Planctopirus limnophila DSM 3776: one gene and its partner. The protein of the gene in region 1 binds, or shares a complex with, the protein of each later gene. Links are inferred from orthologs where the notes say so. Each region holds a gene or a part of one and is shown in the gene's direction. Other genes may lie near its edges.

Region 1 (8,012 bases):
AGAAATCAATGGCATGTTGTGGGTCGTCGAGCATGCTTGCTCAGAGCCGCAAGCATGGCACATCTGGCGCTGTCTAAGTCAAATCTTGAAGTCCTGATCAGCAAGCCTGGGGCTTGAGACAGCGTTCGATGGCAGGGAGGTATTCGGCTAAGGGAGCAACTTGCAGTTCGGGCACCTTGGCTGCTTCGTCGCAACGGCGTAGAAGTGTGGCTTCTTTGAAAAAAGGATGTTTTTCAAACTCAGCCACTTCGTCGGCAGACATCGGGCCACCTTGCAAGGCAAGGCTTTGCACCGATGGAGCACTTAACTGTGCAAAGTAACCGGGTTCTGCTGCAGCCAGGTATCTTTTCGCCTGGACATGCAGGCAGGCGGGTTGAGTAACCGCTTCAATGAAGCGGGGTTCCATCCACTGAAAAGCCAACGTTTCATGCATATCGTCGACACCATGATCTGGTGCATCTTCGGGAAGATCGTGCAGGAGATGGCCGACATCGTGCAGCAAAGCCGCAACGACCACAGACTCGGGAGCATTGAAGCTTCTGGCGAAGTGAGCAGCTTGCAGGGCATGCTCACGCTGAGTAACGGCCTCTTTGCCATAATTGGAATCGCCATGCTGAGCAAAGAGATTCACGATGGATTCCATCACCTGTTGAGGCGATTCGCTGCCGCATGTTCCCGTGGTCGCCATGATGATCACTCCGTATTCATTCCAAGGACAATCAACGATCCATGAAGGCAGTGGCCACACCAATGGCTGATAACACGGCAGGATCGAACTTCTTTACACGATTACCCTGACAATATCGCGTGGAATGTTATCGACTTTCAATGCCATAATGTTTCCTTATGAGAAAATTCATCGAGTCGGTGAACTTGAACTTGCGCGGCCTGTTGAGGCTGTGTGGAATTGACGTCGAGATGGTGAGAAGCAGTTATCGCATTGGTGATGGTGGATGCGTTGTGTCAGCACCTTGTTGACGGCATTGCGCAGCCGTATACTCTTCGACGCATAAGAAAGATCGTCTGCGAACTGTCCGACTTCGTTGTTGAGACATGTCCAGACTGTACTTCAGTTGAGGAGTGTGCTTGTGGCCCCGGTGAAGGTTGGCATCAACGGTTTTGGACGTATTGGGCGTGTCGCATTTCGTGCAATGGCAGCCCGCCCGGAAGAATTTGAAATTGTCGCCGTCAACGACCTGGGTAAGCCTGATTCTCTCGCTATGCTCCTGAAGTACGACAGCGTTCATGGCCGATTCCCTGGAACTGTGGAAGTCGATGGCGACTCAATCGTCGTCAACGGCAAGAAGGTCAAAGTGGTCGCTGAACGCGATCCCCGCCAGCTTCCCTGGAAGGCAATGGGCGTCGAGATCGCTCTCGAGTCGACTGGTTTCTTCACTGCTCGTGCGAAGGATGGAAAGCCTGGTTACGACAGCCATCTGGAAGCTGGTGCCCGCAAGGTCATTCTTTCTGCACCTGCCAAGGATACACCTGACCTGACCGTCGTGGTGGGCGTCAACGACAATCAGCTCACTCCCGAGCACAAGTGCATCTCGAATGCCAGTTGCACCACCAACTGCCTGGCTCCCGTGGCGAAGGTGCTGCACGAAAACTTTGGCATCGTCAAGGGTTTGATGACCACTTGCCACGCCTACACCAACGACCAGCGTCTCGCTGACCAGTTGCACGATAACATTCATCGCTCACGAGCTGCCGCCGTGAATATTATCCCCACATCGACCGGTGCCGCTAAGGCCGTCGGTGAAGTTCTGCCAGAACTCAATGGCAAGCTGACCGGGATTTCGCTGCGAGTCCCTGTGCCTTGCGGCAGCATTACCGACCTGGTCGCCGAACTTGGCAAGGACGTGACTGTTGATGAAGTGAATGCTGCTGTGAAAGCTGCTGCCGAAGGCCCGCTGAAGGGAATTCTGCAGTACAACACCGATCCCATCGTTTCGAGCGATGTGATTGGTAATGCTCACAGCTCGATTTTCGACGCTCCCTGGACCATGGTTCTCCAGAAGCGGATGATCAAGATTCTGAGCTGGTACGACAACGAGTTTGGCTATTCCAACCGGACAGCCGACCTCATTGCCAAGGTTGCCAAGCTCTAATTGGATGATGATGACCACCAGGGCGGATGGCTCTGGTGGTCATTTTTTACTCTTCACTGGTCGATGAGCGCGAGTTCAATGATCAGAATCTCTGGCTGAGGATATGTCCTCGGCCCTGTCGGTCTGACGGTTTCTTTGGAATCCGTGGATGATTTAGCCAGTCTGCATCGAAAAAATGATGCAGGTCTGGTTTCCGACAGCCAATGATGGTTTGTCCTCAGGTACTGTATGGTTCCGAATCCTTCTCGACTTGATGCGGCATTGGGTAGCCAGATCCCTGTGATCGCTCCGTCAATGCTCAAAGTCGATTTTGCAGATCTCGCGACAGAAGTCAGTCGGTTGGAAGAGGCCCATGCACATCTGCTGCACTGGGATGTGATGGACGGGAACTTTGTTCCCAATCTGTCGTATGGAGCCATGCTGATTGCCAGTGTCCGCAAGAGAACGTCCTTGTTCTTTGACGCACACCTGATGATTGCTCATCCGGAAAAGTATGTGGATGAGTACTTAGCCGCCGGATGTGACGCCATCACAGTTCATATTGAAGCGGCACCAGAGCCTGCCGAGATTCTCCAGAGAATTCGTGCAGGGGGTGCGCATGCTGGTCTGGCGATTAACCCGCATACACCACTTTCGCACCTCGAGCCATGGCTTGATCAATGCGATCTGGTTCTGGTGATGAGTGTGCAGCCCGGGTTTGGCGGTCAGAAATTTATGCCCGAGGTGCTTGATAAAGTTCGCGCTTTGCGAAGCCGGCTCGCACCACATGTCCGGCTTTCGATTGATGGCGGGATAGGAACGACGACGATTGCTGCAGCATCAGCTGCGGGGGCACGCCTGTTTGTTGCAGGAAGTGCAATTTTTGATGTCAGCGATTATGCCATTGCCATGAGGCAACTGGAGCAGTTGGCATCTTCTTCTTTGGAGTGTTGAGGCATATGTCTCGCTGTTCACACGTTGTTCTGGTGCAACCAGGGGCAACGGAATTGTGTTCACAAATGCGTGTTGTTGGTGGGCTCGATGTTTCGCTTTCTCCCCGAGGGATTGAGCAAGTCGCTGCGACGGGAACTTTTCTTCACGAACTGGTCACCAAAGATCTGGCTGTCGGGGCGATTTACTCGTCAGACTCCGGGCCCGCTTTCGAAGCTGCCCAGATCCTGGCCACTCAATTGGGTTTTCCAATTGTTGCTACACCTTTGCTGGCCAATCAGTCGCTGGGATTGTGGGAAGGCCTGCAGAGGTCAGAAATCGAGCGGAAGTATGGACGCCGATTCTGTTCGAAAGGTGCCTTTCTGGATGTGGAATCGCCTCCCGAAGGAGAAGCTGGCGATGATGTGCGCCAGCGTGTCGCCACGATCTTGAAAAAGGCCACCAGACGGTATCTGGGATTGATCATTATGGCCGATGATCCGCTGATTCGCTATGTGCGGGAGTTTCTGTCGCCAGCCGAAACGATGATTCTGGAAGCTCCTGAGAAGGGAAATTCATCGTCTCAGACTGCTCCCGAATTGCAGAAATCTACCAGTTCCCTGGGCGAATCTGGCCATGAGCTGTCGACAGTTAAAGTGGCAGAAGTTGATCATTGCCACTGCGAATTATTAACAATCTGCAACACGATCCCGGCACCACGGATGGCCAGTCGCTGGTCAATTTTCAGTGGCTGGATGGGGCAGTCATCTGTTGCCAATTCCAACTCAGTGACAGCAGTGACAGCAGTGACAGAATCGCAGACCATTTAAGTGCGTGGATATCAGGCTGAGGCATTTCCAGCATTGCCGTGAAAAAAATTGATCCCGGTTTGTTCACGACCTGTCGTGTACTCTCGGCAAAATTTCCCGTTTTCGTTATACTGCCACGCATGAAAGTCTGTGGCCAAAGGACATTTCCGCCGACAGTCAACGTACGAAAACCGTGTTCCTGTGAGATCATCGGAACAAGCGATACCCTGGACATCGAAATTCAACAGTCAGTATCCTGAGCAGATTAATTTGTCAGGGCTTACTGGGGTAAGGATCATCAATGAGCACCGGCGCACCCTTGGACGCAATCACTTCCAATGGCCAGATGCGACCTAAGCGGGGCGTCCCTGACGGTCTGTGGATTCAATGTGAATCGTGTAAGGCGACCGTCTTTCGCAAGCAGGTGGAGAAGAATTTCCACCTTTGCCCCGAATGCGACCACCATTTTTATGTTCCGACGGCTGAACGCATTGCCCAACTGCTGGATGAAGACAGTTTTGAAGAGTGGTTCAGTGAGTTGGCCCCCAAGGATGTTCTGGGCTTTGTCGATTCACGGCCCTATCACGAGCGACTGAAGGCCGAGCAGAAGAAAACGGGCATGCGCGATGCCTGTACGGTGGGCCGAGGTTATATGCGTGGCCGACCATTGGTCTTTGCCACGACAGATTCTGCTTTCATCATGGGGTCGATGGGATCAGTGGTCGGCGAAAAGCTGACGCGTGCGGTCGAGAAGGCCACCGAATTAAAACTGCCACTGGTGATTGTTTCCGGCTCTGGTGGCGGCGCCCGTATGCATGAAGGGATTGTCTCTTTGATGCAAATGGGTAAAGTCTCTGCGGCACTCGCTCGCTATCACGAAGCGGGTGGATTGTTTATCTCCGTGCTGACGAACCCGACGATGGGTGGTGTGGCTGCCAGTTTTGCTTCGCTCGGTGATATTACCATTGCTGAGCCCAAGGCCCTGATTGGTTTTGCCGGCCCGCGTGTGGTCAAAGCAACCTGCAAAATTGAACTTCCTGATGATTTTCAGACCAGCGAGTTCCTGCTGAAGCATGGCTTTGTCGATCGCATTGTCTCCCGGCCGCAATTGAAGCAGGAACTGGTGCGGATCATCGACTACTGTTCCAAGTCGTGGTGATCGGTCTATATGCAGAGCACATGCTCTCTGTTCTCTGTAAACTTTGAGATCTGCCAAACACCTCTTAAACGAGGCGGAGCAGGACTAATCTCGCAGAGGTGCCAGAACGGGAGGCCAGTCCTTGTCAGAGACTTCGGGAGTGACGCCACCCGGAGGAAGTGACTTGCCAACCGCCTCTTTCAAGAGAGCCGAAAGCTCGGTGATTTTGGCGGCGTATTCAGGTTTTTCGGCCAGGTTATTCAACTCTTTGGGGTCCGCCAAGTGATCGTACAACTCACGACCCCGCTGGCCATCATCCCATTCCGTGTAGCGGTACTTGTCGGTTCTCAGGCTGTAGCCAAAAAACCGATTGCTGGTGGGCTGTGGTTGAGGAACTGACGCAGCGGTTCCCTTTTTGGCTGCGGCTCCCGCACGATTGGGATTTCCTTGATTCCGCATGACCTGAGTCAACGCCCAGCCGCGACCTTTGGCCTGCGGATCAGTCAGCAACGAAACCAGCGATTGGCCTTGCAGACTGGCGGGAGTGGGAATGTTCGCCAGCTTTGCCAAAGTTGGATAAAGATCCACTTGAGAAACGGGTTCTGTAACCACCTGGCCAGCCTTGGAGATTCCGGGAGCAGAAATCAGCAGTGGGACTCGGGCACTTTCTTCGAACAGACTTTGCTTCTGCCAGAGACCATGCTCCCCGAGGTGATAGCCATGATCACTGGTGAAAACGACAATCGTGTTGTCGGCGAGGCCATTCTCTTTCAGCGAGGCCAGGACTCGCCCCACCTGGGCATCCATGAAGCTGATGCTGGCAAAATAGGCTTGCAGGATTTCCTGCCGCATGGGATCGGTAAGTTGATCCTGCTCTTTCTTGGCACTGGCCAGTGCCGGCTTCGGGATATCGAGTTGATCTTCCTGGATGCCGGGGATCAAAGGCATTTGAGGTCGATCATACCAACCGAAATAAGGTTCGGCAGGAGCCACGAATGGTGTGTGTGGGCGATAGAAGCCAACTGCCAGAAAGAACGGCTGCTGCGGATGCTGAGCAAAACGTTTGAGTAAAAGTTCGGCTTCGGTGGCGACCTTGCCATCGGTATGTTCGAGATCCTTGCCGGGGGATGCATACCAACTCAGTGTGCCACCAAATTGCCGGGGTGTGAGAGTGTGAATCTTGTCTTCTTCCTGCAGGTGATCGATCCCTGCGGGATTGATTTTCAGTTCCCACGAAGCCGGGTCGTCATGACCATCCGTCCCGATCGATGTCGGAACGTTGTAGTGATAAAGTTTGCCAATTCGAGCGGAGAAATACCCAGCCTTGCGAAACTGTTCGGGGAGACTGGAGTGCTGAGGGATCGATTGCCGGAAGATCTGCGAGTTCTGCAGAATACCGGTCGAGTTGGGGTACAGACCCGTCAGAATGGAATTGCGACTGGGGCCGCATAAAGGAAAGGTGCAGTAGGCTTTGTCGAAGCGAACTGATTGCTGAGCGAGTCGATCGATGTGAGGCGTTTTGACAAGAGGATGACCATAGCATCCCAGAGAGTTATTCAGATCATCAGCGATAATGAAAAGGATGTTCGGACGGGCTGTTTTCTGAGAACTGACGGCTGGTGATGGATCTTCGGCAAGAAGTGGGGAGACCGCGTGTATAATGAAAAAAGCGATTCCCAAAGAGACAGACAGGCCAGCAAAGCGGTGGATCATGGGGAACTCCTGCAATGAACTGCGGCATTGGTGTGAATTCTCAGTGGCATCAAGCACAGCTTGGCAGATATCCCGCGAAATCGCATAACGAATTTTGATCATCTGCCACGATTTTGCTGCGAACAAAGAGAAAGTGAGGTCATCCCATGCAGTGCAACATCGATCAGAAGGGACGCCGGGTCCGCATGATTGGCGGTATTGTTTGTACGATTGGCGGACTGGTCTGCCTGGGTGTGGCCATTGCCGGACTGGCGGTGATTGCGATGGTCTGTACCGGGATTGCCCTGCTGATTTCGGGGGCATTTCAAATTTATGAGGCCCGCAAAGGCTGGTGTGCCATTCGCGCGATGGGCTTCAAGACCCCGATTTAGGTTGGATGGGGACTTGTTGGTGCGTGCGAACACATTCTCATCATGACGAGTCGACAAATCCCAGAAATCAATAGAGCGTTGGGTTCAGTCAAGCATGCTTGCTCGAAGCCGCAAGCATGGCACACAAATTACTCTTAATCGACGAATCCGAGTCAGGTGTTCATTGCTCTCGATTCGATGGAATATCGCTCTATTGGTTCTGTCTGGAAGTTTCGATTGATCGAGACGACTGGCGTGCCAGGGCTTTCTGGCGTTCGGGTTTCGTGGCATGCCAGACAGATCGAAGCATTCTTTCCTGAGCGATCGAAAACTCTACGCCACGACGGCTCATGGCAATGGCTGCCGTTTCGAGCAGGGGTTCGATGCTGGATAGCTCTTCGATCTCTCCGTGCCAGAATCGGGTAAACGAGGGAATATGTTTGGGGAGGAGTTCGCCCGCCGGGAGAATCATACTCATCACGCCCACGGCACTTCCCGTATTGAACATGCTCCCCAGACCCGTTTTCACGTGGTCGGCAAGAAAGCAGCCCACCTTTTTCTCACCCGTTGCGATCGATGTGCCACCAATGGGGACGGAGACATTCGAGTAATCGTTTTTCAAGTCGCTATTGGTCGTAATGGCCCCCAGATTCACCCACGAGCCGACATAGCTGTGGCCCAGAAAGCCATCGTGGTACTTGTTCGAGAAGCCTTGGAAGACGGAATTCTCGATCTCTCCACCCACCCGGCACATGGGGCCAAAACTGGTACCCGCGCGGAGGTTCGTACGGAAAAGTTGAGTCCCCGGGCCAACATAACAGGGGCCTTCCATACGGGTAAACGCCTGAATGACGGCATCGCGGTCGATGTAAATGGGGCCACCCGTCGTATCGAAGACGACAAAAGGATCGACTTTGGCAGATTCATGAACCCACAGCGCTTGCGTTGGCCCCACGATTGTGAAGGTCTGGTTTGGATGAGC
Region 2 (5,311 bases), 760 kb from region 1 along the record:
CGCTCGGGTTTGAATCTCAGCATGTCTCGTTCGCACTCCACCAGGATTGGGCCAATCGCCTGAAATCAATCACGCTGGTGCCCACCACAGATCTGGTTGAACAACTGCGCTGCATCAAAGATCCCTCCGAGATCGCTGAGACCCGCGAAGCTGTGCAGATGGCTCAGCGCGGGTTTGAAGTTGTGAAGTCACTCTTTGTTCCCGAGATGACCGAAGCGGCGATTGCAGCCGATCTGGAACATGCGATGCGGCGATTTGGTGCTGCCAAGGTCGCATTTGATCCCATTATTGCCGTGGGGCCTCGAGCTGCCCTACCCCACGCACGGGCAGGTAACAGCCAACTTTCCGAAGCGGGCTTCGTATTGCTCGACTGGGGTGCCAGCACTCCCAAAGGATACAAAAGTGATATCACTCGCGTGGTCGCCACTGGTAAAGTTCCAGCACAGATTGAAAAGGCTTATCGAGTGGTGCTAGCCGCGCAACTGGCAGCGATTGCACTCATCCGGCCCGGTGCCAGTTGTCAGGAAATCGATACGGCCGCCCGCAAAGTCATCGAAGACGCCGGTTATGGAAAATACTTTGGTCATGGTCTGGGCCACGGAATCGGCCTGGATGTGCATGAGAATCCTCGCTTCAGCCCGATCTCAACCGACGAGCTGAAAGTCGGCCAGATTGTGACTGTGGAGCCAGGCATCTACTTCCCGGAACTGGGCGGAATCCGGATTGAGGACGACGTACTGGTCACAAAAGATGGCCACGAAGTTTTAACGAGCCTGCCGAAATCCTTTGAAGAGTTTCAGGCAAGGCGATAAAACCGCAGTTTAACCATACATGCGTATATTATTCTTGTGTTGTTTTGGCACTTGAACCCTCCGAATTGCCATCGCTGAGGTGTGAAACAGAGGGGAGTGAGTTGCGAAGATGGGCACGATTGACGAAGGTAAAGCGGGTTTTGGCAGGTGATCTCCGGCGCAATTCGTCCGGTCTTATCACTCATTATTGATATGTCCTAACTCTTCGAGGAATTTTCGGGATGTCCGAAGCATCACCAGCGAGCGGCGAGCCGTTCGATCTGCAGAAGCTCCAGCAGTTATTTGAACTCATGGAGAAGCATGATCTGAGTGAAGTCAATTTGAAGAACGGGCCAGAGCATATTCGTCTGCGCCGCGGCTCAAGCACGGTGACCGTGGCGGCTCCAGCCCCCACCTATCTCCCTGCTCCAGCAGCGCCTGTGGCCTCGGCTCCGGCAGCCGCTGCACCTGCTGTTGCCACTTCAGCAGCACCTGCTGCGGAAGCCGGTCTGATTGATATCAAGAGCCCGACAGTGGGGACCTTCTATACGTCACCAACACCAGAAGACCCAGCCTTCGTGAATGTGGGTTCGACAGTGGGCCCGCAAACTGTGGTGTGCATTATTGAGGCGATGAAGGTCTTCAACCAGATTCCAGCGGAAGTCAGCGGCACAATTGCGGCAGTGCTTGTGAAGAATGGCGATCCCGTGGAATACGGTCAGCCACTGTTCCGTGTTCGACCATAGTTTCGGTCCGCAGGATGGATCGCCCGGAGTACGTTGCCTGTTTGTGAGCGAACAGCTGTGCAACACGGAAGTTTCGACGCATTCAGGCAACTGGCTCTTACGCGGTCTATCTTCATATCGAGAGTTCAACCCGGCTCAATTGGTCAGCTGAATCGATCAAGAATCGTTGTGTTGAGCGGGTTGTCAGAGAGCAGTTCTCAGTCAGAACGACTGAGGGCCACTCGAAACGAAGTAATCGCATCAGGTTTCGACACCTAAGTTTTTGCTGATGGACACGACCAGCCATGTTTCAACGGATTTTAGTAGCCAACCGTGGCGAGATTGCTCTTCGAATCATTCGTGCCTGCCGCGAAATGGGGATTCAGACAGTCGCTGTTTTCAGTGAGGCTGATCGTCACGCGGATTACATTCGCCTGGCAGACGAAGCGTATTGCATCGGGCCGGCACAATCGGCGAACAGCTATCTGCTGATCAATCGCATCATCAGTGCGGCAGAAGTGGGCAATGTCCAGGCGATTCATCCCGGGTATGGTTTTCTTTCCGAGAACGAACACTTTGCCGAAGTCTGCCGCAGTTGCAACATTGAGTTTATCGGCCCTCCGCATGAGGCCATGGCGAAGCTGGGTGATAAAGTCACTGCCAAAGAAATCGCCAAATCGGCTAAGGTGAATCTCGTTCCAGGCAGTGATGGACTGATTACCGACGAAGAAACCGCCATTGGTATTGCCAACAAGATTGGCTATCCGGTTCTGATCAAAGCGACCGCCGGTGGTGGTGGCAAAGGGATGCGTGTCGCACGTAACGACATCACTTTGAAGGCAGGCCTTAAGCAGGCAGCTCTCGAAGCGGAAAAGGCCTTCAACAACGCAGGCGTCTACCTCGAAAAGTACATCGAGAATCCGCGCCACGTGGAAGTGCAGATTCTGGCGGATCAGCATGGCGAAGTGCTGCATTTGTGGGAACGCGATTGTTCGACACAGCGCCGCCATCAGAAGATGATTGAAGAATCACCTGCACCCAACTTGCCCAACAACGTTCGAGAAGAACTTTGCAAAGCAGCGGTTCGTCTCGTGAAAACGGCAGGTTACACCAATGCCGGTACTTGTGAGTTTATTGTCGATAAAGATAACAACTTCTACTTTATTGAAGTGAATGCCCGTATTCAGGTCGAGCACCCAGTCACTGAGCAGGTTACGGGAATCGACCTCATTCGGCAGCAGATCCGGGTGGCTGCCAATGAACCACTGGGGATCAAGCAGAAGCAGGTTCCCTGCAATGGTCACGCAATTGAAGTGCGTATCAATGCTGAAGATCCGGATAATGATTTCCGCGGATCACCGGGGAAAATCACGAAGCTCCGTATTCCCGGTGGATTGGGCGTGCGCTGGGATTCCCATGTCCATGAAGGCTATGTCATCCCTCCGTACTACGATTCGATGATCGGCAAGCTGATTGTGCACAAGCCTACCAGGCTCGAAGCCATTGCCTGCATGAAGCGCTGCCTCGATGAACTGGTGCTCGAAGGTGTCAAAACCACAATTCCGCTGCTGAAGCGTATCTTCAATCACTCGGCATTTGTCGAAGGCAAGATGTACACCACGTTCGTCGAGCAGGAACTGGTTGGCAGATAACCAACGCTTTTGATCTGATAGACATCGCTGTAAGCCAACGACAAGTGACAGCTGATTGAGCCTTTGTTCCAGAGTTTGCAGCAGGCCATAGAGACAGCAACAGTAGAGGCAAATCGTATGAAAGTTGGAATTCTCACTGGCGGTGGAGATTGCCCCGGCTTGAATGCCGTCATTCGTGGTGCAGTCCGGGTGATTGGCAATGCAGGTGGCGAAGTCATTGGCCTGCAGCGCGGCTGGCGCGGTGCTATCGACGGGATTGGCACGCCACTGACGCTGGAGAATACCGCGGACATTCTCTGGAAGGGTGGCACCATTCTGGGTTCTTCCCGTACCAACCCTTACAAGAACCCAGAAGATGTCAAAAAGCTGCTGGCCAGTTACGAGCGGTTGGGCCTCGATGCTCTGATTGCCATTGGTGGTGACGACACGTTGGGCGTGGCCAATAAACTCTATAACGACCACAAGCTCAATACGATTGGCTGCCCCAAGACGATCGACAACGATCTCTCCTGCACCGATGTGACCTTCGGTTTTGACACTTCGATTAACATCTGTATGGAGTCGATTGATCGTTTGCGGACGACGGCCGAATCGCACCAGCGGATCATCGTCGTGGAAACGATGGGACGCCACGCGGGCTGGATTGCCTGCGAAGCCGGGATGGCTGGCTCTGCAGACTACATTCTTGTTCCGGAAATGAAGGTCGATATCGAGGCCATGTGCAACGTCCTCAAGAAACGTCGCGAAGCCGGCAAAATGTGGGGCATCGTGGTCGCCAGTGAAGGAGCTGTGATTGCACCAGAAGAAGGCTATGTCACATCGAATGCCAAGGTCGACGACTTCGGGCATGTCAGCCTGGGTGGTGTCGGCGAACTGGTGGCCTCGATCATTGAAAAGCGGACAGGAATCGAAACCCGCCATGTGATTCTCGGACACCTCCAGCGTGGTGGCACACCATCAGCTTATGATCGTGTTCTCGGAACACGTCTGGGTGTGGGAGCCGGGCGACTGGTCATCGCGAAGAAGTTTGGCCGGATGGTGGCTCTGCAGGGAACATCGATTGTGGACGTCGCACTGCAGGATGCCGTCGGCAAGCTGAAGACACTCGACCCGTCATTTTATCAGGATGCTGCCGAGTTCTTCACAGTCTAGTTTCGTGTGTAGGGTGCATGCACATGTAGGGTGCATGAGAATGCACCAGTTGGGGTAAAGTACGACAACCATCGATTGGCAAAGTCGAGGTACATCCTGCAACTCGGCTAACGTCTTTTTTGCCATTCATCTTCGAACAAATGGTTGAGTAACGATTGAACGAGGTGAATAACCATGCACAATTCGCCTCGGAATCCATCCGCAGATTCTGATCCATTAGAAGTATCTGTTCATCAAAGCCAGTCGTCGCTTCTTCCCCAGGAAAAAAGTCTGTGGGAGCTGTTATCCACGTGGCGAAATGGTGACTTGAGTGATGATGATCTCAAAGCGCAATTGCCACTCCTCGATGCCTGGCGATTACATACCGGCGGTGAACTGAGGCTCGATCTGGGCCGATATTCGCGCTGCGGTGTTCCCGAGGTGATCTATGGGCCAGGCAAGCGGCCTGATCAGATCGTCGAAGCTTTTGAGCTTTTGGCCAGATCCCAGCAGCCGGCATTGGCGACTCGATTGACGCCGGATCAGGCCGAAGCATTGCTGATGGCATTTCCTGCGGCGACTGTCAACAGCCTGGCCCGCACGGTTTCACTGGGAAGCCTGCCACGGCATGAGCGAACCGTCTGTGTGGTCACTGCCGGGACGAGCGACCGCCCGGTCGCGGAAGAAGCTGCTGAAACGGCTCGCTGGCTCGGGGCGCCGGTGGAGTTAATCTGCGATGTGGGAGTCGCAGGACCGCAGCGATTGCTGGCGGAATTGCCCCGCTTGCGACAGGCTGCTGTGGTGGTGGTGGTCGCTGGGATGGAGGCCGCTTTGCCTTCGGCAGTGGCTGGCTGGGTGGCAGTCCCTGTGATTGCTGTCCCGACGAGTGTCGGCTACGGAGCCAATTTTGGAGGTCTGGCAGCCGTGCTCTCGATGCTCAACAGTTGTGCTGCCAACGTCACCGTGGTCAATATCGACGCCGGGTTCAAGGGAGGGTACGTGGCCGGCTTGA

Evidence for each region.
Region 2: the proteins of accD (region 1) and accB are in contact, whole or in part, in a solved structure (PDB 8UXZ), measured with the Escherichia coli proteins. The link is inferred for Planctopirus limnophila DSM 3776 from one-to-one orthologs.

The regions. Positions count from the first base shown.
Region 1 is NC_014148.1:838,602-846,613, forward strand. The notes cover bases 3,101-6,059. They hold accD (acetyl-CoA carboxylase, carboxyltransferase subunit beta), read left to right. Parts: upstream 3,101-4,130; coding sequence 4,131-4,988; downstream 4,989-6,059. Other genes in these bases: PLIM_RS22330 (histidine phosphatase family protein), read left to right, coding at 3,101-3,850; PLIM_RS03480 (sulfatase), read right to left, coding at 5,073-6,059. In the rest of the region: PLIM_RS03450 (HD domain-containing protein), read right to left, coding at 98-688; gap (type I glyceraldehyde-3-phosphate dehydrogenase), read left to right, coding at 1,089-2,111; rpe (ribulose-phosphate 3-epimerase), read left to right, coding at 2,340-3,044; more of PLIM_RS22330, read left to right, coding at 3,050-3,100; more of PLIM_RS03480, read right to left, coding at 6,060-6,680; PLIM_RS03485 (hypothetical protein), read left to right, coding at 6,827-7,051; PLIM_RS03490 (putative sugar nucleotidyl transferase), read right to left, coding at 7,242-8,012.
Region 2 is NC_014148.1:77,970-83,280, reverse strand. Bases 1-2,785 are described here. They hold accB (acetyl-CoA carboxylase biotin carboxyl carrier protein), read left to right. Parts: upstream 1-1,033; coding sequence 1,034-1,537; downstream 1,538-2,785. Other genes in these bases: accC (acetyl-CoA carboxylase biotin carboxylase subunit), read left to right, coding at 1,822-2,785; PLIM_RS00335 (M24 family metallopeptidase), read left to right, coding at 1-812. Outside these bases: more of accC, read left to right, coding at 2,786-3,168; PLIM_RS00320 (6-phosphofructokinase), read left to right, coding at 3,286-4,320; nickel pincer cofactor biosynthesis protein LarB, read left to right, coding at 4,495-5,311. UniProt on the Escherichia coli protein: This protein is a component of the acetyl coenzyme A carboxylase complex; first, biotin carboxylase catalyzes the carboxylation of the carrier protein and then the transcarboxylase transfers the carboxyl group to form malonyl-CoA.